4 regions of the Janthinobacterium sp. C22 genome follow, and region 2 is predicted to be linked to each of the others. Evidence: predicted binding sites of a transcription regulator. Region 2 holds the regulator's gene; each other region holds the start of a gene.
What was found. The regulator FNR, encoded in region 2, switches genes on or off when oxygen is low (the NO sensors DNR and NnrR bind a similar motif). The targets are predictions, from matches to a motif close to TTGATNNNNATCAA.
Positions count from the first base shown of each region.

Region 1: ACRHIG_RS22295 (hemerythrin domain-containing protein) is a predicted target of FNR. The motif match lies at 1,854-1,867, and genes of this name have one in related genera.
Region 3: ACRHIG_RS18485 (serine protein kinase) is a predicted target of FNR. The motif match lies at 3,730-3,743, and genes of this name have one in related genera.
Region 4: ACRHIG_RS18540 (XrtA system polysaccharide chain length determinant) is a predicted target of FNR. The motif match lies at 2,719-2,732, and genes of this name have one in related genera.

Region 1 is NZ_CP193659.1:4,767,836-4,773,311, reverse strand. Features, by position in the region: gene ACRHIG_RS22305 (AGE family epimerase/isomerase) at 1-845, shown strand, start outside; gene ACRHIG_RS22300 (carbohydrate kinase family protein) at 842-1,774, shown strand; gene ACRHIG_RS22295 (hemerythrin domain-containing protein) at 2,039-2,491, shown strand; gene ACRHIG_RS22290 (LacI family DNA-binding transcriptional regulator) at 2,512-3,576, opposite strand; gene ACRHIG_RS22285 (glucokinase) at 3,560-5,473, opposite strand.
Region 2 is NZ_CP193659.1:704,416-709,891, forward strand. Features, by position in the region: gene ACRHIG_RS03170 (hybrid sensor histidine kinase/response regulator) at 1-391, opposite strand, end outside; gene ACRHIG_RS03175 (cache domain-containing protein) at 361-1,392, opposite strand; gene fnr (fumarate/nitrate reduction transcriptional regulator Fnr) at 1,632-2,390, shown strand; gene ACRHIG_RS03185 (FixH family protein) at 2,517-3,041, opposite strand; gene ccoG (cytochrome c oxidase accessory protein CcoG) at 3,096-4,478, opposite strand; gene ccoP (cytochrome-c oxidase, cbb3-type subunit III) at 4,483-5,403, opposite strand; gene ACRHIG_RS03200 (cbb3-type cytochrome oxidase subunit 3) at 5,396-5,476, opposite strand, start outside.
Region 3 is NZ_CP193659.1:3,921,203-3,926,678, forward strand. Features, by position in the region: gene ACRHIG_RS18465 (tetratricopeptide repeat protein) at 1-188, shown strand, start outside; gene ACRHIG_RS18470 (catalase) at 471-1,907, shown strand; gene ACRHIG_RS18475 (hypothetical protein) at 2,000-2,332, opposite strand; gene ACRHIG_RS18480 (chymotrypsin family serine protease) at 2,492-3,670, opposite strand; gene ACRHIG_RS18485 (serine protein kinase) at 3,961-5,476, shown strand, end outside.
Region 4 is NZ_CP193659.1:3,937,785-3,943,260, forward strand. Features, by position in the region: gene ACRHIG_RS18520 (hypothetical protein) at 1-253, shown strand, start outside; gene ACRHIG_RS18525 (S1 family peptidase) at 266-1,048, shown strand; gene ACRHIG_RS18530 (N-acyl amino acid synthase FeeM domain-containing protein) at 1,092-1,796, opposite strand; partial or broken gene ACRHIG_RS18535 (XrtA/PEP-CTERM system exopolysaccharide export protein) at 1,999-2,619, opposite strand; gene ACRHIG_RS18540 (XrtA system polysaccharide chain length determinant) at 2,863-4,392, shown strand; gene ACRHIG_RS18545 (XrtA-associated tyrosine autokinase) at 4,412-5,263, shown strand; gene ACRHIG_RS18550 (hypothetical protein) at 5,247-5,476, shown strand, end outside.

The sequences.
Region 1 (5,476 bases), 2.6 Mb from region 2:
TCGCGTATGCGCACGCCCTGCAGGCGGGGGTGACGGAAGCGCACGCCTACCTGGACGAGACGTTCGAATTGATGGAGCAGCGCTTCTGGCTGCCGGAACACGGCCTGTACGCGGACGTGGCCAGCGCCGACTGGTCCACCCTGGACGGTTACCGTGGCCAGAACGCGAACATGCATGCGTGCGAAGCCATGCTGGCCGCGTTCGAGGCGACGGGCGAAGCGAGATATCTGCACCGCGCCGAAACCCTGGCGCACAACATCACGGTGCGCCAGGCGGGTCTGGCCAACGGCATGATCTGGGAACACTACACGCCCGACTGGGCTATCGACTGGGATTACAACCTGCACGACAAGAGCAATATCTTCCGTCCGTGGGGCTACCAGCCCGGCCACTTCACGGAATGGGCCAAGCTGCTGTTGATCATGGAGCGCCACGCCAGGTTCATGGCCGGACCATCGGAGTGGCTGCTGCCCCGTGCGCGCGAACTGTACGACACGGCGCTGGCCAAGGCCTGGGATGGCGCGCATGGCGGCATCCACTACGGTTTCGGCCCGCAGAATGAGATTTGCGATGGCGACAAATACTTCTGGGTGCAGGCGGAAAGCTTCGCCGCCGCCGCCGTGCTGGCCGCGCGCACGGGCGACGACGCCTACTGGCAAAGCTACGACAAGATATGGGATTACAGCTGGAAGCACTTCGTCGACCATGCACACGGCGCCTGGTACCGCATCCTGACGCCCGAGAATCAGAAAATCAGCAAGGAGAAAAGCCCGGCCGGCAAGACCGATTACCACACCATGGGCGCCTGCTATGAAGTGCTGAACGTGATCGGCGGTGCCGCATGAGCGCCGCCGTCACGCGCGAGTTTCCACAATTCGTTTCGGCCGGCGAAGCGCTGACGGACATGCTGCGCACGGGCGCGGACGCGTGGAGCAGCCAGGTGGGCGGCTCGACCTGGAACGTGGCCCGCGTGATGGCGCGCCTGGGCGTGCCCAGCGCCTTTGCGGGCGCCGTCAGCCTCGACGTCTTCGGCGACGCGCTGGCGCAAGCGACCGACGCGGCGGGCCTGGACATGCGTTTTTTGCAGCGCCGCGCGAAGTCGCCGCTGCTGGCCATCGTGCATGAACTGCATCCGCCCACGTATTACTTCATCGGCGACGACAGCGCCGACCTGCATTTCGACGCGGCGCAGTTGCCCGCCGGCTGGATGCAGGGCGCGCAATGGGTGCATTTCGGCGGCATCAGCCTGGCGCGCGAACCGCTGGCGGGCAAGCTGGTGGCGCTGGCGCAGGAACTCAAGGCGGCCGGCGTGAAGATCAGCTATGACCCGAACTTCCGCATCATGATGGATGAACGCTACGACGCCACCCTGCGCCGCATGACGGAGCTGGCCGACGTGATCAAGGTGTCGGACGAAGACCTGGCGGGCCTGTTCCGCCACGATGACATCGATGGCGCGTTTGCCGTGCTGCGCGGCTGGAATCCGCACGCCACGTATTTGTATACGCGCGGATCGCAGGGCGCGGCGCTGTACCGGGGCGAACAGACATGGCAGGCGGCGCCGCCCGCTATCGAGGTGGTCGACTCGGTGGGCGCGGGCGACGCCAGCATCGGCGGCTTGCTGTACAGCCTGATGTACCGGCCCGATGCGGATGGCGGCCAGCACTTGCGCTTCGCCGTCGCGGCCGGGGCGGGCGCCTGCCTGGCGGCCGGCGGCTCGCCGCCCTCGGTGGAACTGGTGGAATCGCTGGCGCGGCGCACGCAGCTGCGTTAAGTCGCACGGCGTGGCGCGCCGGACAGGCAGGCGCGCCACGCATACTTTTTGCGCAATGCAAAAATTTATCATGGTCAGCTTGATCTGCATCGAAACGCGTTGACCTTCCCGCCAGGCCTACCTTGACGTTGGCAATCGTCCTACATGGACGCCGCATGGCCCCGTCTAGAATGGGGACTTCATTGCACACCTGGAGACCACATCATGGCCACGCAATCCCATCAGGCAGCTTCCGTTTCCCGGCGAAATGTCGGAATGCAAGACATGGATGCGATCGAACTGCTGACGCAAGATCATCAGACGGTGAAGGACTTGTTCGAACAGTATGAGGGGCTCAGCGACAGGTCGCTTGCCAGCAAACGCAAGCTGGCGCTGAAAATCTGCGAGGAATTGAGCAAGCATACGATGGCGGAAGAGGAAATCTTCTACCCTGCCGTGCGCGACGCCAGCCGTTCGAACGAAGACTTGATCAATGAAGCCACCGTCGAACACGCCTCGGCCAAGGAATTGATCGCGCAAATCGTCGCCATGGCGCCCGGCGAAGACTTGTACGACGCCAAGGTCAAGGTCTTGTCCAGGCAAATCGAACAGCACGTACAGGAAGAGGAGGACGAGATTTTTCCGCGTGCGCGCGAGGCGCAACTCGACCTGCTGGCCATGGGCGGCCAGATCGCGGCGCGCAAGGCGGGAATGCATCTGCCCGCAATGCAGGCCTGAGCCTGCCTGGCGGCGTGTGACTAGCGCGCTGGTCCCGTCGACGCCCGTTCCATCAAGGTAAATGCCATCAGGTGGTGCGTGGCGGGCGCCGTCTCCCCCGCGCGGCGCTGGCGTATCTCGTCGATGACGAGACTGACGGCGGCGCGCGCCATGTCGGCGATGGGCTGGTGGATGGTGCTCAGCTCGGGCCAGACGGTGGTGGCGACGGGCGTGTCATCGAAGCCGCACACGCTCAGTTGCGCCGGCACCTGCAAGCCCATGCCGTGCGCCACGGCCAGGGTGGCGGCGGCCATGTCGTCGTTGCTGGCGAAGATGGCGCTGGGATGCGGTGCTTGCGCCAGCAGCCGGCGCGCCGCGTCCAGCCCCGAACGATACGTAAAATAGCCTTGCGCCACCCTGTGCGGCGGCACCTGCAAGCCCGCTTCCCGCATGGCGTCCTCGAAGGCCTGGCGGCGCAGCAGCGCGGGCGTGTGCGCCGGGTCGCCCTCGATGAAGCCGATGTCGCGGTGACCCAGCGCGAGCAGATGGCGCGTCATGGCCAGCGCGCCTTCGTAGTCGTCGATGCGCACGGCCGATACATCGGGCGACGGGCGCGCCGTGGCCACGGCGATGGCGGGGATGCCCATGGTATTGAGCTGCGCCAGCACCGCGGGCGAATCGCACAGGGGCGGCGGCACCAGGATGCCGTCCACCCCGGCCGCCACCAGGCAATCGATGCCGGCCCGCTGGCTGTCCAGGTCTTCGCAGCGTTCGAGCAGCAGCTGGCCGCCGCCCTGGCGGCATTGGTCCATGGCGCCAACTAAAAATTCGCTGAGGAAGGCCGCGCTGGGGTTGCTGTACAAGAGGCCGATGCGCAGGGTGCCCGTGCGGGCCGCGCGAGCCGCCAGGTTGGGCTGGTAGCGCAGGCTGGCGATCGCCGCCTCGACCTTGTCGCGCGTGGCCGTGCTGACGCTGGCGCGCCCGTTGATCACGCGCGACACCGTCATGGCCGAGACGCCGGCCAGGCGCGCCACGTCGTGCACGGTGGCGCCGCTGGCCGTGTCGGGGGCGGGGGCGGCGGGCGCCGCCTTATTCGAGGTGGCCACCGAATTTCAGCTTGCCGCTGATGCGCATGCCGTGCAGTTGGCCTTCTTCCAGTTCGGCGGCGCTGGTGCGCTGCGCCGTGTCGCGCCGCGCCAGTCCCACCGACAGGATATCGAGCATCATCAGCTGCAGCAGGCGCACGATCATGGGCACGAAATTGAGGTTGCCTTCCGGATGGTTCAGGGTCAGCAGCACGTCGGCCAGCTTGGCCAGCGGCGAACCGCTGGCCGTGATCGCCAGCACGCGCGCGCCGCAGCCCTGCGCCACCTTGACGGTGCGCAGCAGGTCGGGCAGGGCGCCGGAGCGGGAAATGACCAGCGCCACGTCGCCCGGTTTCAGCATGGCGGCGCTCATTTCCTGCGCCTGCGGGTCGGCAAAGAAGCTGCTGACGATGCCCAGGTTGAGCAGCTTGTGCTGCATGTCGTCGGCCACCACGCGGGCGCTGCCGACAGCCAGCAATTCCACGCGCTGCGCGCCGCGCAGCAGCTCGATGGCCGCCGTCAGCGCCTTCACGTCGAGCATGTCGCGCAGGGCCAGCGCGGCCGAGGCGTTATTGCCCAGCACCTTGCGCGCCAGTTCCGCGTCGGAGTCCGAAATCTCCACGTGGCAGTGGGCCACCGTGATGGCGCCGCCCGTCAGGCCGGAGGCCAGCTTCAGCTTGAAATCGGCCAGGCCCTGCACGCCGATCGAGCGGCAAAAGCGCATCACGGTCGGCTGGCTGACGCCGACCCGCTGGGCGATTTCGGCGATCGGCAGGGTCAGCATGGCGTTCGGCTCCTTCAGCACCCAGTCGGCCACCTTGCATTCCGATGGGCTCATGCGGCCGCGCGCCTGGCGCACGGATTCGAGCACGGGCGCGCCGGTATGGGCGCGCTTGAGCTTTTGCGCCAGGATGGCGGCGATGCCCAGGAAAGTCGGCAGTTCGGCCGTGATCAGAAACGTGGGAATCTGCGCCAGGTATTCGTTCAGGCGGCCCTTTTGCTCGAAGCGGGCGCGGAACTGCGACCGTTCGAACAAAGGCCCCAGGCGCGGCACGATGCCGCCGCCTATATAGATGCCGCCCAGCGCGCCCAGGGTCATGGCCACGTTGCCGGCGATGGAACCGAGGATGGCGCAGAAGCAGTCCACCGCTTCCAGGCACACGTCGCATTCATTGTTCAGGGCGCGGCTGGTGATGTCGGCCGCCAGCAGCGGCGGGACGTCATGCCGGCCAGCCCGGTCGGACAGGGCGCGGTAGATCAGTTCCAGCCCCCGTCCGGAGGCGAGGCGTTCGGCCGAGACGTGCGACAGCTCGCGCCAGGCGAAGGACAGCACGTCCATCTCGCGCTGGTCGCAGGGGGCGAAGCTGACGTGGCCCCCTTCGCTGCCCAGCGCGATCCAGCGGTCTTCGGCGGGGATCATGCCCGATACGCCCAGGCCCGTGCCCGAACCGAGCAGGCCGATGACGCTGTCGGCGCGCGCCATGCCGCCGCCGATCTGCTGGCGCTGGTCGGGCCGCAGGTAGGGCAGGGCCATGGCCAGCGCCGTGAAGTCGTTCACCACCAGCAAGGTGTCGAGGCCCAGCGCGGCGCGCATGGCCTCGATCGAGAAGAACCAGTGATGGTTCATCATGCGGATATTGTCGTCGTCGATGGGATTGGCGATGGCGATGGCCGCATGGCGCACGCGCGCCGAACCGGCCGCGCGCGCCTCGCTGCTATCCATATACGCGGTGATGGCGTCGAGCAGCGATGCGTAGTCGTCGCAGGGCAGCACGGCGACCGCTTCCAGGTGGCCCTGGCGCGTTTCCAGCACGAAGCGGGCATTGGTGCCGCCGATGTCTGCCAGCAGGCGCGGCCCTTCACTGAAACGCTCCGCCGGATCGCTGCCTGCTACTTCCATTTTTTCATCAATTTTCATGGC
Region 2 (5,476 bases):
GCGTGTTCATGACCTCGTCGAGGTCGAATTCGACGGGCGACAATTCCATGCGGCGCGCCTCGATCTTCGAATAATCGAGCACGTCGTTGAGGATGCCCAGCAGCGACTGGCCCGCCACGCGCACCATGGTCAGATACTTGCGCTGTTCCGTATCGAGCTTGGTATTGCCCAGCAAATACACCATGCCCAGCACGGCATTGAGGGGCGTGCGGATTTCATGGCTCATGTTGGCCACGAAATCGCTCTTCGCGCGGTTGGCCGCCTCGGCCCGGTCGCGCTCCTGTTCCAGCTCCGCCGCGCGCGATTCGAGTTCCTGCTGCAGCCGGTCGCGTTCGCTCATCAGGCCGTTGAAGGCTTCCGTCAGCTCGCCGATCTCGTCGCGCTGCTGCACGGGAACGGGGTGAAACGGCTGCCGCTGGTGCGCAGCGCCTGCAGGGTGTCGCGCAGGCGCACCAGGGGCGACAGCAGGCGTACGGTGACCCAGCCCAGCACGGCTGCGGCCAGCAGCGAGGCGAGGATGCTCCACAGCACCAGCCGGTACAGCACGCCGTCGAACGGTTCGAAGGCGTCGTCGAGGGGCAGCGAGGCGGCCAGCAGCCAGTTCACCGATTTCAGGCGCTTGAAGCTGTTGACGGCCGTGATGCCGCGGCTGTTGGTGCTGACCATGCTGCCTTCGCCATCGTCCTTCAGCAGCTGAGTGGTCGTCAGGTTGGCGTTCGGCAGGCGCGGCTGCAGCAAACGGCTGGTATCGGGGTGCAGCACGTAGCGCGGCACGGCGCCGCGCGTGAGGATGAAGTAATAGCCGCTCTTGCCGATCTTTTCCGAGCGCAAACGCCCCAGCAGGTTGTCCTTGTACAGGCGCAGCACGCCGATCACCACGCCGGCCACCTGGCCGTCGGCGGCCAGCACGGGCGCCACCATCTGCACGATGGGCATGCCGCTCGATTTGCCCAGCATCGGCTCGGTGATCATGGGCTGGCGCGTGCGCAGCACGGTCTGGAAATACTCGCGCTCGGCGACGTTGATGCCGGCGCGCCCCGCCACTTCCGGCATGTCGGCCACGACGGCGCCGTGCGCGTCGAGCACCAGCACGTCGTCGAACAGCACCAGCATCGAGCGGCGCGAATAGTATTCGCGCAACTGGGCGGGCTGGGCGATCAGTTCCGGCGGCTGCTGCCGGGCCGTCAGGGTGACGATCTGCAGCAGCATCCCCAGCTTGTCGTCGAGCTCGGCGGCGGTGCGGCTGATCAGGGACGACTGCTGGCTCAGCAGTACCCGGGTGAAATCGTCGCGCATGTGCTGCACCTGGATCATGGTGACCAGCGCGATCATGGCGATCGAGGTCAGGCTGGTGGCCAGCGCGACTTTTGCTTTGATGCCGAGAGGCTTCATGATTTCCTTTTCAGTACCGGGCGGCACAGGCGGCAAATAATGCTGTCAGGAATTTTCCTATCAATACCCCAGCTTGGCAAGCGCCGCCACGCAAATTGCCCTCTCCGCATGGGCTTTTGACGATGTTGCCATATAATTAAAGGCGGGACGTCGTTTATTCGGTGAAATTGCGGTGAAATTGGCACACGGCAACCCTGTATGCAGTAAACTTGTTGTTGCATTTTCTAAAAGGTACCGACATGACTGAAGCGCTACTCACTCCAACCTTGCCCACAGTGACCGTGGAAGCGTTGCGTGCGCGATGCTCGACCTGCAGCATGCATCAATTGTGCCTGCCGATGGGCCTCGATGTGGGCGACATGGACAGGCTGGACCAGATCATCGGCCGCCGCCGCAAGATCGTGCGCGGCGCCTCGCTGTTCCGCATCGGCGACTCGTTCCAGAACCTGTACGCGATCCGCCTGGGCCACTTCAAGACCTACCAGATCAATCCGGGCGGCGAAGAGCAGGTGACGGGTTTCCAGATGGCTGGCGAACTGCTGGGCATGGACGCCATCAGCGCCGACCGCCACCACTGTAATGCGGTGGCCCTGGAAGACAGCGAAGTGTGTGAAATCCCGTTTTCCAGCCTGGAACAATTGCTGGGCAACATGCCGACCCTGCTGCGCCATTTCCACCGCATGATGAGCCAGGAAATCACGCGCGAGCAAAGCGTGATGCTGTTGCTGGGCAATATGCAGGCGACGCAGCGCTTTGCCGCCTTCATCGTCAACCTGGCGTCGCGCTATGAAGCGCGCGGCTATTCGAGCAGTAAATTCCAGTTGCGCATGTCGCGCGAGGAAATCGGCAACTACCTGGGCCTGACCATCGAAAGCGTCAGCCGTTTATTGTCGAAATTCAAGAAGGAAGGCTGGCTGCGCGTCTCCAACCGAGAGATCGAGATCCTGCAGCCGGCGAAATTGAAGGCCATTACGGCCGGCACGGACGTCTGCAAATAACAGCACCGTCAAAACCTACTGCGCGTCGCGCTTTGCGGCCTGCGATGCTCGCTGTGCTCTAGCACAGCTGCGCTTCTCAGCCACAAATCACTGCCGCTCGCTACGGTTTTTTCCCGGCGCTGTACGTTATAGCTCTTCATCCGCGTGCAGCGCGATGCTGCGTTGCAGCGGCCAGGTCCAGATACCGGACAGGCGCCACTCGCGCTTGTCATTTTCCACCAGCACCTGCCAGCGGCTGCGTTCGAGCATCGGCAGCGCCACGGAAAAATTGCCGGCCGCATCGGGCTGCACCAGCAGCTTGATATCCTTTTCCGGCAGGGTCGCATGCGCCAGGTGCAGCAGCAAAGGCCTCTGGTACGCCTTGCCGAAGCTGTGCACGGAACCGCTCAGGCGCGCTGCGGCGACGTCATACGCCAGGGTCGTATCCATGGCCAGGTCGCTGGCGATCGTGTCGCGCTTCAAATCCTGGTTGATGGCCTTGCCCTGCTTGTAATAGTCGCCCACCACCAGCGCATCGGGTTGTGTAAACGCGATATAACCCATGAAGCTGCCGACGACCACGGACAGGCCGGGACCGATCATCAGCAGCCATGGCCAGCGGTGCTTGTACCACGGGGCAACGGGGGCTTGCAGTTTCAGACTGTCGGACATGCTATTTCTCCTGTGTAAATGGCCGGCCCCCATGCGGGGACCGGCCTTCCTGCATTAGCGCGGCACGATGAAGACCGCGCTTTCGCGCACGTGCAGCGACGGGTCGTCCAGCGAGTGCAATTCGATTGCAATCTTGTTCGAACCCTTCTCGCCGACGCCGTGCGGCACGCGCAGGCGGATCGGCCAGCCCAGCGTTTCCGTCGGCTGCAACGTCACTTCCTCGCGTGTCAGCAAGGTCAGGCCCGGCAAGCCGGATGCGCTGATTTTGAAATGCTGGCTTTGCTCGGAGGTGTTCATGATCTGCAGGCGGTAGACGTTTTCGATCATGCCGTCTTCCACTTCGCGTCCCATCGAACCGCGGTCGCGGATCACGTCCATTTTCAGCGGCGTGCGCAGGGCCAGCGAAGTACACACGGCGATGATGATCAGGGCCAGGATGGAAGTGTAGATCAGCACGCGCGGGCGCATGGCGCGCTGGCGGATCTGCTTCGAATTGAAGTTGTTTTCCATCGCATGGTCGGTGCTGTAGCGTATCAGGCCACGCGGCCGTTCGACCTTGTCCATCACGGTATTGCAGGCATCGACGCAGGCGGCGCAGCCGATGCATTCATACTGCAGGCCGTTGCGGATATCGATGCCGGTCGGACACACCTGCACGCACAGGGTGCAGTCGATGCAGTCGCCCAGCTTGTCGTTGTTGCCAGCCTTCTTGCTCATGGCGCCGCGTGGTTCGCCGCGCTTGGCATCGTAGGTGATGATCAGCGTGTCCTGGTCGAACATGGCGCTCTGGAAGCGCGCGTAGGGGCACATGTATTTGCACACCTGCTCGCGCAGCCAGCCTGCGTTGCCGTAGGTTGCCAGGCTGTAGAACAAGACCCAGAACCATTCCCAGGGACCGAAATTGAGGGTGGTCACCTCGCGCGCCAGTTCCTTGATCGGCGTGAAGTAGCCGACAAAGGTAAAGCCCGTCCACAGGGCGATGGCGCCCCAGACCAGGTGCTTGGCCGTCTTCTTGAATGCCTTGCGCACGGAGGGACCCTGCCTGTCGAGGGCCATGCGCGCGCTGCGCGTGCCCTCGATGCGGCGTTCGACCCACAGGAAGATTTCCGTGTATACCGTTTGCGGGCAAGAAAAGCCGCACCATACCCGCCCGGCAATGGCCGTGACGAGGAACAACAAATACGCACAGATGATCAGCAGGGCCGCCAGATAGATGAAATCCTGGGGCCACAGCACGACGCCGAAAATGTAGAACTTGCGCGTGGTCAAATCGAACAGCAGGGCTTGCCTGCCATTCCAGGTCAACCACGGCAAGCCGTAGAACGCGAGCTGGGTAAGCCATACGCATACCCATCGCCAGGTAGCGTAGCGTCCTTTGGCCTCGCGAGGGTAGATTTGCTCGCGGGCCGCATACATCTTGATGACTTGAGGTTCCATTACATCATTTCACGGGCGTCTGGGGATTCGACAGGCTCCAGACATACGCCGACAGCACGTGTACCTTGGATTCGCCGAGGAAATCGCTGAAGGCCGGCATGGTGTTGCTGCGTCCCTTGCGCACGGTTTCCATGATGGTATCGGCGCTGCCGCCGTACAGCCACACCTTGTCCGTCAGGTTAGGCGCACCGAGCATCTGGTTGCCCTTCGCATCGGCGCCGTGACAGGCCATGCAGGCGCCAAACTTGGCCTTGCCCAACACGGACTTGACGGGGTCCGAGGTGGAACCGGACAGGCTCAGCACGTAATGGGCCACGTTCTCGACATCCTTTTCGGAGCCCAGCGCGGCGCCCATCGGCGGCATCTGCCCATTGCGGCCGTGCATGATGGTGGTCTTGATGATGTCGGGTTCGCCGCCATACAGCCAGTCCTTGTCCGTCAGGTTGGGGAAGCCCTTGTTGCCGCGCGCATCCGAACCGTGGCATTGCGCGCAGTAGGTCAGGAACAAACGCTGGCCGATGGCTTGCGCCTGCGGATCGGCCGCCACCGTCTTCAAGTCCTGGCTCAGGTACTTGTTGAACAGGGGACCGTAGTCGGCTTCCGCCTTCTTCAGCTCTTCCTCGTACTGGCCCGTCGATTTCCAGCCCAGGCTGCCGGCGTAGTTGCCCAGGCCCGGATACAGGAACAGGTAGGCCAGCGCGAAGACGATGGTGATGTAGAACAGCCACATCCACCAGCGCGGCATCGGCGTATTGAGTTCCTTCAAGTCCTCGTCCCACACGTGGCCCGTGGTGCCGTCGGCGGGGGCGCCGGCGGCCACTTTCACTTTCGACTGGGAGTACAGCAGCACGCCGCAGCCGATGATGCCCAGCAGGGACAGCACGATGACATAGATATTCCAGAAGCCATTGGTAAAGTCAGCCATGGTTGCGCTCCTTCGCCAGGTTCATTTCGGCCTCGGCCGGATAGTCGAGCGCGTCGTCGGCGAACGGCAGGCG
Region 3 (5,476 bases), 3.2 Mb from region 2:
GCGAAGGCCGCGGCGTGCCGCGCGACTTGGCCAAGGGCCGTGAGTTGCTGGAAGAAGCGGCCCACCACGAATACCCGCCCGCCCTCCAGGAGCTGGCGATGACGGTGCAGGCCGACGACGCCCTGCGCGCGGGCCACCTGATGAAGGAAGCGACGGAGCACCGGCATAACAACTGGAACAAGTTCTAGGGCCTGGACAAAAGGCCAGTGGCGTGAGCGGTGCCCGCCTTTATATACTTGCAACTTGCAAGCGTGCGGGAGCGCAAGCCATTCAGCGCTTATGATGCAAGTGCACCGCCTGAGCTTGCCCAGGCGGCGTGACATGCCGCCCTGCAAGAAAAGGTTTACACTAATTTGCATTTTAGAAATTTTACTCTGGACCAGCCCCGGTGAGTGTGCATTCAACCCAGCCAGTGTTTGAGTAGCGCCGGTGCGTCCATTGCTCTGCCTAGCCATGAAAGAAAGAGTCCAATGAAAAAGCTGACCACCGCCTTTGGCGCGCCTGTTGTCGACAACCAGAACATCCAGACGGCCGGCCCACGCGGCCCCGCCCTGCTGCAAGATGTCTGGTTCCTGGAAAAGCTGGCCCACTTCGACCGCGAAGTGATTCCCGAACGCCGCATGCATGCCAAGGGATCGGGCGCGCACGGCACGTTTACCGTCACGCACGACATCACGCGCTACACGCGGGCGAAAATCTTTGGCGCAGTGGGCAAGCAAACGCCCATGTTTGCACGCTTTTCCACGGTGGCCGGCGAACGGGGCGCGGCCGATGCGGAACGCGATATCCGCGGCTTCGCCCTGAAGTTCTATACCGAAGAAGGCAACTGGGACCTGGTCGGCAACAATACGCCCGTGTTTTTCATGCGCGACCCATTGAAATTTCCCGATCTGAACCATGCCATCAAGCGCGACCCGCGCACGGGCTTGCGCAGCGCCAACAGCAACTGGGATTTCTGGACCTCGCTGCCGGAAGCGCTGCACCAGGTGACGGTGGTGATGAGCGACCGTGGCTTGCCGCGCAGCTTCCGCCACATGCATGGCTTCGGCAGCCATACCTTCAGCTTCCTGAATGCGCAAAACGAGCGTTTCTGGGTCAAGTTCACGTTCAAAACCCAGCAAGGGATACAAAACCTGACGGATGCGGAAGCGGAGGAACTGGTCGGCAAGGACCGCGAGAGCTCGCACCGCGACCTGTATGACAGCATCGAAAACAAGGATTTCCCCCGCTGGACCCTGTACGTGCAGATCATGCCGGAAAAAGAGGCAGGCACGTATCACCTCAACCCCTTCGACCTGTCGAAAGTGTGGCCGCACGGCGACTATCCGCTGATCGAAGTGGGCGTGCTGGAACTGAACCGCAATGCGGACAACCATTTCGCGGAAGTGGAACAGGCGGCCTTCAACCCGGCCAACGTGGTGCCGGGCATCAGTTTCTCGCCGGACAAGATGCTGCAAGGCCGGCTGTTTTCGTATGGCGACGCGCAGCGTTACCGCCTCGGCGTCAACCACAGCCATATTCCCGTCAATGCGCCGAAATGCCCGTTCCACAGCTATCACCGCGACGGCCAGATGCGCGTCGACGGCAACCAGGGCGGCACCCTGGGCTATGAACCGAACAGCGCGCAGGAATGGGCCGAGCAACCCGATTTCCGCGAGCCGCCATTGAGCATCGAGGGCGCGGCCGACCACTGGAACCACAGGGTTGACGAGGATTACTATTCGCAGCCGCGCGCCCTGTTCCGCCTGATGACCGCGGCGCAGCAGCAAGCCTTGTTCGACAACACGGCGCGCGCCATCTCGGGTGCCTCGGAGCAAGTCAAGCAACGCCACATCGGCAACTGCACCCTGTGCGACCCCGCCTATGGCGCGGGCGTGGCCGAAGCGATAGCCCGCCTGAGCAAATAAGGCAGGCCGCAAGACTGCGTGGAGGGCCTGGCAACAGGCCTTCCATGCAATACTTTCTGGCAGGCATACCAGCCGGCAGGCCCGCTTGCGGCCTACCAGCGCTGGATATCGATCTGGCCCGTGATGCTCGTTTCCACCGGATAGCCCTCAATCTGCAACGGTACGCGCCGCTTGACGGACGAGTCGCGCAGATACACGACGAGCGCCTCCTTGCCCACGGCCGTCTGCCCCAGGCTGACGCCTTCCACGCCGTCGATGGCCATCAGCGCCCGCTCATTGCGCCGTCGTGCCGCTTCCAGGCGGCCGTGCGGCGCGGCAGGCGCGTACTGCCCCATGCCCTGTCCAGTAGCCTCATCCGGCAAATACGGCATGGCGGCGTCCTCGAAGACGGCATATGGCGATTGTGCGAATTTACTGTTTGACATGACACACCCTCCTGATGCATTCCATGATACACCCGGCCATCCGGCGCTGCAGCACCCTTCGCCGGGCGCAAGCATGCGTGGCCACTACACCATCATCGTGCAAAAAGCGGCGTCAGGCAAGGCGGCGCGCCACCGCCTTGCCCGGTCCTGGCAGCGTGCTCAGGTGTACAAATTGATGTCGAGCGCCGCCACGACGCGCCGCATCTGGTTGGCGAACGTGATGTTGTTACCGCCCGCAAACAGCAGGCCGACGGGATTGCGCTGCTGGTTCCAGGTCCAGATGGACGAGCCGGAATCGCCGCCCGCGCTGAAGGCCCCGCTCACGCCCGTGATGGCGATCTGGTCCTGGAACAGCGCGATCCTGCCGCCGCCGTAATTGACGTTGATGGTGGCGCCAAGGCCCGTGATGCGGCCCTGCGTCAATTGCGTCGTGCGGCCGGACTTGCCGACCATCATGCCTAGCGCGGGCGCCACCAGCGCATTGCTGATGCGGAAATACGCGGGTACGCCGCCGCTCAGGTAGACCAGTTCGGGCCGCACGCGGTCTGGCCAGGCCCAGCCGGTGGCGCAATCGACATAATTGACGCCGCCGCTGAAATTGATGGGCACGAAGCGCTCGAGCACGGCCACCTGGTCTTGCGGGCAGCGGCCGCCGTCGACGGGGCCAGGCTGCACGATACAATCGTTGAACACGCCGCCATTGGAATTGGCCAGCACGTGATTATTGCTAAGAATCATCAAACGACCGTTGCGCGGCGCGCTGCGTCCCACGGCCAGGCAGCCGATGGTGCCGGCCGTGATGCGGAAATGCCCGACCGACACGCCGCCCGGCGCCGGGCGCAGGCGGAACCGGTGCGGCTGCGCATCGATCACGCCCGTGACGACAATATTCACGGGGACATGGTCGCTGGCCACGGCGCGCACGCCCATGGCGCCCACGATGGCAGCCTTGGCGCGGTCGACGGAGGTGGCTTCGGCCACGTACAGGGTCAGGGCCGGCAAGCCCGGCTCGCCGGACGAGCTGTCGCTGGCGCCCTCGCCCAGGCCGATGGACACGCCCTGGATATTGCCGCCGTCGCTGAAGGCATCGGCCGCGCGCACGCCGCCCGCCTGGGTGATACTTTGGCGCATGCCGTCTTCGATGCTGCGCTTGATTTCCAGCAATTCCATGCTGACGCCGCTCAAGGCGTCGGGCACGTCCGCGACGGATGCGCTCTCGATCGTATTGTCGTCTGCGCCGGGGACGGCGAATTGGCCGACGGCCTCTTCATCGTCCGCGCTTTGCCCCCTGCCGCTGCCGCCAGGCGGGGCGCTGAAACCATTCTCGTTGCCTGTCATCGTGTTCTCCTCGTGGGTCGCCGCAAACCACCAGTGTGGACGGCCCGCGCGGGCCGGTATTGATCTGGATTGAACCGCGCGGACGCATGGCCGCCCTGCGCCGCAGGAGACAGCAAAGGAAAAAATAGTTCCCTTGCCAAGGTTGAGCAAGATCAGGCGTGCGGCCGGAGTCGCCGCCGATACTTGACTGACAGGCGGGAAGCGGGCCTGTTCCACGGCAGCAAGGCCGGCAAGGTTGGCAGGGTTGGCAACAACGCGGCAACGCCAGCAACGGTATGGATGGGAAAACAATGACGAGCCCTGGTACGACAAGCCACGACGAGGCGCCTGCGGGCGGACAGGCAGGCCACAGCGCCGCGGATGCCGGCGGCCCAGACGCAGGCCAGCACGCGGGTTTTGTGCACGGCATGGCGGCATGGGCGGAAAAGCACCGCATCAGCCCCTGGCGCGGCAGTTTTGCCGACTTCATCGAACAGATCCTGCCCGGCCGCGCCGCCCTGCTGACGCGCAGCGCGCACCAGTACCTGTGGGACATGATGCGCTGGAATGGCCAGACCGACGCCGCCGGGCGCTTCCGCTGCCGCCTGTTCGACGACGAACTGTTCGGCATCGACGAGGCGATCGACCGGGTCGCCGCCTACTTCAAGGCGGCCGCCGCCGGCTCCGAGGTGGGCCGGCGCATGCTGTTGCTGCTGGGCCCGCCGTCGGGCGGCAAGTCGACCATGGTGATCCTGCTCAAGCGGGGGCTGGAAGAGTACAGCCACAGCAGCGAAGGCGCGCTGTACGGCATCGCCGGCTGTCCCGTGCACGAATCGCCGCTGCATCTGGTGCCGCACAGCATGCGCGCCGATTTTCGCGCCAGCTATGATGCCGAACTGCATGGCGAACTGTGCCCCCATTGCCGCGCCCGCCTGGAAGAGCAGTACGCCGGCGACTTCCTGCGCATGCCCGTCGAACGCATCCACCTGTCCGAGGCCGGCCGCTGCGGCATCGGCACGTATGCGCCGCACGATCCCACGACGGCCGACCTGGCCGACCTCGTCGGTTCCGTCGACCTGTCGAAAGTGGCGCAATACGGCGACGAAGGCGACCCGCGCGCCTGGTCCTGGTCCGGCGCCGTGTATGCGGCCAGCCGCGGCATGCTGGAAATGATCGAAATCCTCAAGGTCAAGCGGGAATTCCTCTACCTGCTGCTGACCCTGACGCAGGAAAAGAATGTCAAGGTGTCGCGCTTTCCCCTGATATACCTCGATGAAACCATCCTCGCGCACACCAACCTGGCCGAATTTCGTAAATTCCTGCAAGAAAGCGAGAACGAGGCGCTGCTCGACCGCATGGTCATCGTGCAAGTGCCGTACACGCTCAATTACCGCGAAGAAGCGCGCATCTACCGCAAGCTGATCCAGGCGGCCGCGCCCGCCTTCCGCGACGTGCACCTCGATCCCCACGTGCTGCATGCGGCCGCCGTGTTTGCCATCCTGAGCCGCCTGCCCGAGGGCGACGACAAGGAAGCGGAACTGGTCAAGAAGCTGCGCGTGTATGCCAACGAGGACGTCGACGACCTGCAACCGGCCGACCTGCGCCGCCTGCGCGAGCGCGACAAGGCGCCCGACGAGGGCCTGTCGGGCGTGTCGCCCCGTTTCGTCATCAACGCCCTGTCGCACGCCATCATTTCCGCCCAGCGCAACAGCCTGTCGACCATGGACGTGCTGCTGGCCCTGAAGGACGGCATCGAAAGCGATGCGCGCATCGAGCCGCGGCGCAAGCGCAAATGGGTCGATTATCTGGTGCTCACGCGCAAGGATT
Region 4 (5,476 bases), 3.2 Mb from region 2:
CGTGCTGGTGGAAACGGGCTGGTGCGGCGCCCTGTCCATGCTGGCCCTGCTGTCCGTGGCCGGCACGCGCCTGCTGCGCCAGGCCAGGGGGCGATTCAGGCGCGCTGGCCTGCGCCGCCGCCCTGCTGGGTTTTCTCGTCGTCGGCCTGTTCGACAGCCTGCTCGACGTGCCGCGCATCGCCTTGCTGTGCTATCTGTTGCTGCTGTGCGCGCTGCTGAGGCCCGCCCACTCCCCGCCACCTCCTGCCCTTGAAAGCGCGCCGCCATGAAAGCCCTGCCGTTGACATTCCCCTTCGCCCTGCTCACCTGCCTGGCCTGGCTCCTGGCCTGCGCGCCGTGCCGCGCCGACACATCGCTGGCGCAGACCATCGCGCGCGTCAAGCCGTCGATCGTCGGCGTGGGCAGCCTGCAAAAGACGCGCACGCCGCCGATGAATTTCATCGGCACGGGTTTCGTGGCCGGCGACGGCTTGAGCGTGCTGACGTGCGCGCATGTGATCCAGAAACTGCTCGACGCGAATCCGAACGAAGTCATCGGCATACTCACGGGCCAGGGCGAGGTGGCGCAATTTCGCCCCGCCAAAGTCCAGGCGCTGGACACGGAACACGACCTGGCCTTGCTGCGCCTGGCGGGCGCGCCGCTGCCCGCCCTGGCGCTGGGCGACGCTGCCACGGTGCGCGAGGGCCAGGCCCTGGCTTTCACGGGTTTTCCGCTCGGGACCTTGCTCGGTTTGCACCACGTGACGCACCGCGCCACCGTGTCATCGCTGACGCCGGTGGTCATGCCCAGCGAAAACGCGCAGCGCCTCGACGTCCGGCGCCTGGCGCAGCTGCAAAAGGCCCCCTACACCGTGTTCCAGCTGGACGCGACGGCGTATCCGGGCAGCAGCGGCAGCCCGCTGTTCGATCCCGAGACCGGTCTCGTCTACGGCATCGTCAACATGGTGTATGTCAAGGGCCTCAAGGAGGCCGCCATCAGCGCGCCAAGCGGCATCACCTACGCGATTCCGGGCGGCTACATGCAGGCGATCTTACTGAAAAGCAAATAAACCTCAGTTGCGCCCTTGCCTCAGCCGGTCGGTAATACCGGGCTCATCCCATGTCGGAAAAAAAGGGGTAAAACGACCGTTCACCCCCATGCTGTTCCATCAGGCCACCGTATTTACGGATCTGGGCCCCCATGTAATCGAGGTCCAGCCGTAGCAGCACGGCCGGCGCCCCCACGCGCGTGCACTCGCGCTCGCCGCCGAAGTCCTGGAAGCCCAGCATGCGCTTGTAAAACACCACGTGGCGCGGATTGACTTCGATCACGTAATCCGTAAAGCCGTGAATATTGTGGGCATAGATATAAGAAATATGAATCAGCGCCGCAAACACGCGCTTGCTCACACCCTTGTCGATGGCCAGGCGCGACGGCTCGCACAGGCGCCGGCCCTGCTCGCGCAGGACGTCGAGCTTGTCGCGGAAGTTTTCATCGGCCGGCAAGCCCGTCTCGTCATTGTCGAGGCACAGGGTCATGGTGCCGACGGTGGTGCCCGCCGTTTCCGCGAACAAGGTGATCTTGTTCAAGGCGTGCGCGATGCCGGGATCGACGGCATAGCCGCGCCAGCCGTACATCTTGCGGATCAGCAAGCTGGCCGCTTCACGCCGGCCACGCGAATTGGCCATGCGGATATGAAAGCGCTGCAGGTCGAGCTCATGCTCCATGGCCGGGTCGATCTGCCCCTCGCCCACCACCAGGTCGCTGAAAGTACCGGGCGTGTCGAAGGAAATAATGGGTTCATCTTCAAAGCTCATCTTGTCCTCACGTTCATCGGCAGCCGTCGAGACGGACTGAAGCCAATGCCTTGTGACAAGACAAAAACGGGAGAAGTTCCCACCTCTAGCTAAAAAAACAGAAGAAATCTGCCTTTAGATAGCAAAATAACACGATGAAATTTGCCGAAAAGTACAAAATGACAAATATAAGTGCTGTTTTGATATGGCCGAGTCCGCTGTTAAAAAAGCTTTCCGGAATCAGCAGCACGTCGCCCGGCCGCATCATGACATTCGCGGAAATGTCGCCGCTCTTCAATAGATCGTCGAGCCGCACGCGCAGCTGCTGCTGGCTGCCCTCGCGCACGCGGATGATGCTGGCCTTGTTGCCGGCAGCGAAATCGGTGATGCCGCCCACGGCGATGAGCACGTCCATCAGCGACATGCCGAGCCGGTACGGCAGCGCCTGCGGCTTGGCCGCCTCGCCGATCACGCGGATCTGCTCGCCATACGGCCCCGAGAAATTGGTGACGATGACCGTCACCACGGGCTGCTGGATGAACTTGCTCAAGGCTTGCTCGATGTCGCGCGCCAGCTGGGTCGACGTCTTGCCGCTGGCCTCCAGGTCTTCCACCAGCGGCGTGGTGATCTTGCCGTCCGGCCGCACGGCCACCGTCAGCGACACTTCCGGATTGCGCCAGACGATGATGTTGACGGAATCGCCCGGCCCGATCAGGTAATCGTGCATGGGTGCGCTGTCGTCGGCGGGCGCCAGCGGATAGCGGGTGCGGCAGCCTCCCAGCAGGCCGGCGGCACCGGCCAGGACCAGCGTGTTGCAGACAAATGCACGGCGAAACGGATTCATGCGGAGCCTCTTCGAGTCGATGGCGCGTCCATGGCCGGCCCCGCAGAACCAGCCTGGGCCGCGAACTTCCTATGATTATTAAAAGCCGGCAAGTGAACCTTGAGGCGTATCAAGAAGCAATCATCTTGGGAAATCTTGCTCGACAGGCGCCCTATACTTTGCTTACTCAACAGACAAGCATTTCTTGCAAGACGCCGTCGCCCGCCCGTCTGCCGTGCAGCACCGTTACCTGAAGGAAGCGACATGGAGCAATTGATACAGCAACTGCTTTCCAGCCTGAAAGGCATCTGGAAATACCGCTGGCATGCGGTGCTGGTGGCGTGGCTGGTGGCCATCGTCGGCTTCATCAAGGTGATCAGCCTGCCCGACGACTTCCAGACGTCGGCGCGCGTGTTTGTCGATACGCAAACCATCCTCAAGCCGCTGATGGCCGGCATGACCAGCGTGCCGAACACGGAACAGCAGGTGGCCATCATGAGCCGCACCCTGCTCAGCCGGCCCAACGTGGAGCGCGTCATGCGCATGGTCGACCTCGACCTCGATTCGAAGACCGTGCGCGAGCACGAGGCCCAGCTCGATGACCTGATGAGCCGCATCAAGATCACCGGCACCAACGCCTACGACATCTACACCATCAGCTACAGCGGGCGCGACCCGAAGCTGGTGCGCGACGTGGTGCAAAGCCTGCTGACCATCTTTGTCGAAGGAAGTTTCCAGGGCAAAAAGGGCGATTCGCAGAAGGCGGTGCAATTCATCGACGAGCAGATCAAGAATTACGAGGACAAGCTGAGCGCGGCGGAAAACCTGGTGAAGGAATTCAAGATCCGCAACAACCTGCTGCTGCCGCGCCAGGGCATCGACTACGGCAGCCAGCTGCTGATGTCGTCCGATAGCCTGAACAATGCCAAGCTGGAGCTGGTCGAGGCGGAACAGGCGCGCAAGGCCATCCAGAGCCAGATCGAGGGCGACGAGCCCGTGCTCGACATGGAGCCGAACGCGTCGTCCATCACGAATCCCGAACTCGACGAGCGCATCGCCTCGCTCAACAAGAACCTCGACAACCTGCGCATGCAATTTACGGAATTGCATCCCGACATCATCGCCTCGAAGCGCCTGGTGGCCCAGCTGGAAGAGCGCAAGATCGAGGAAAGCAAGCTGAAAACGGCGTCCGGCGACCCGGGCAAGAACTACAGCCCCATGCTGCAGCAGCTGAAGGTGGCGCTGACGGACGCGGACGCCAAGGTGGCCGCCATCCGCGCCCGCGTGCAGGAATACAGCGCGCGCAATGAACGGCTGCTGGCGCAGAGCAATGCCGTGCCCGAGGTGGAATCGCAGCTGGCGCAGCTCAACCGCGACTACATCATCAACAAGGAAAACTATGAAAAGCTGATCGGCCGGCGCGAAGCGGCCAAGCTGTCGGGCGAACTCAGTTCCACCACCGAGATGATGGCCTTCAAGATCATCGACCCGCCCACGGTGCAATATGCGCCCGTCGGCCCGAACCGCCCGCTGCTGTTCAGCGCGGCGCTGGGCGCGGCCCTGGTGGCCGGCGTCGCCGCGGCCCTGCTGATCAGCCAGGTGCGCCCCACCTTCCTCAGTCCGTCCGAACTGCGCGACGCGACGGGCTTGAACGTGCTGGGCACGGTATCGATGAACTGGACGCCGCTGCAGCAGGTACGCCGCCGCCGCGCCCGCTATGGCTTCGGCGCCTGCCTGGGCAGCCTGTTCGTGCTGTACGGCGGGGTCATGACGGCCGCGCTGCTGAAATTCTAGAGCCACCAGGGGAGCGACGATGAGCAGCAAGGACAGCGGCAAGCAGGAACCCACGATCCTGGGCGTGGCCGAGGCCGGCGTGCCCTATGGTGCGGATGGTCCGGAGGTGGCCGCTGGCGCGGATGGCGCGCAGGCGGCCCGCTCGCCCCAGTACCGGCCCCTGAACCTGGCCCGGCTGGCCGAGCAGGGCATGCTCACGCACGATGGCGGGCGCAGTTCGGTGGCCGAGGATTTCCGCATCATCAAGCGCCCGCTGCTGCGCCAGGCACGCGCCAGCGGCGCCGAGGCCATCCGCCACGGCAACCTGATCGTCGTCACCAGCGCCATGCCCGGCGAAGGCAAGACGTATTGCGCCGTCAACCTGGCCATGAGCATCGCCATGGAAATGGATATCACGGTGCTGCTGGTCGATGCCGACGTGGCGCGCCCGTCCGTGCTGAAAGTGCTGGGCCTGCCGCCCGAGCCGGGGCTGATGGACGTGCTGCTCGACCCGCAGCTGGCGATGGCGGACGTGATCCTGAAAACCAACGTGGCCAACCTGAGCATCCTGCCCGCCGGGCGCAGCAACAAGCATGCGACGGAACTGCTGGCCAGCCGGGCCATGAGCCGCTTGCTGGCCGAGATCGCCAGCCGCTACGCCGACCGCGTCGTCGTCTTCGACTCGCCGCCCCTCTTGATCACCAGCGAAGCGCACGCGCTGGTGGGACAGATGGGGCAAGTGGTGATGGTGGTCGAGGCGGAAACGACGACCCAGCACGCCGTCAAGGAAGCGCTGCGCCAGATCGACTCGTGCGAGCACATCCATTTAATCTACAACAAGACCAGATCATTCCCCGGCAACGACTACTACGGCTATGGCCATTACGACTAGCTGCCGCACGCCGCTGGCGCTGCCGCTGCTGCCGTTCCTGTCCCTGCTGCTGCCCGCGCCGGCCGGCGCCGTCGACTGGCTGGTGAAACCGTCGCTGCGCCTGCGCGAAAGCTATACGGACAATGCCTTGCGCGCGCCGCCCGGCCAGGCGCAATCGGACTTCATCACGGAAATCGCGCCCGCCATCGCCCTCATCGGCACGGGCCCCGCCTG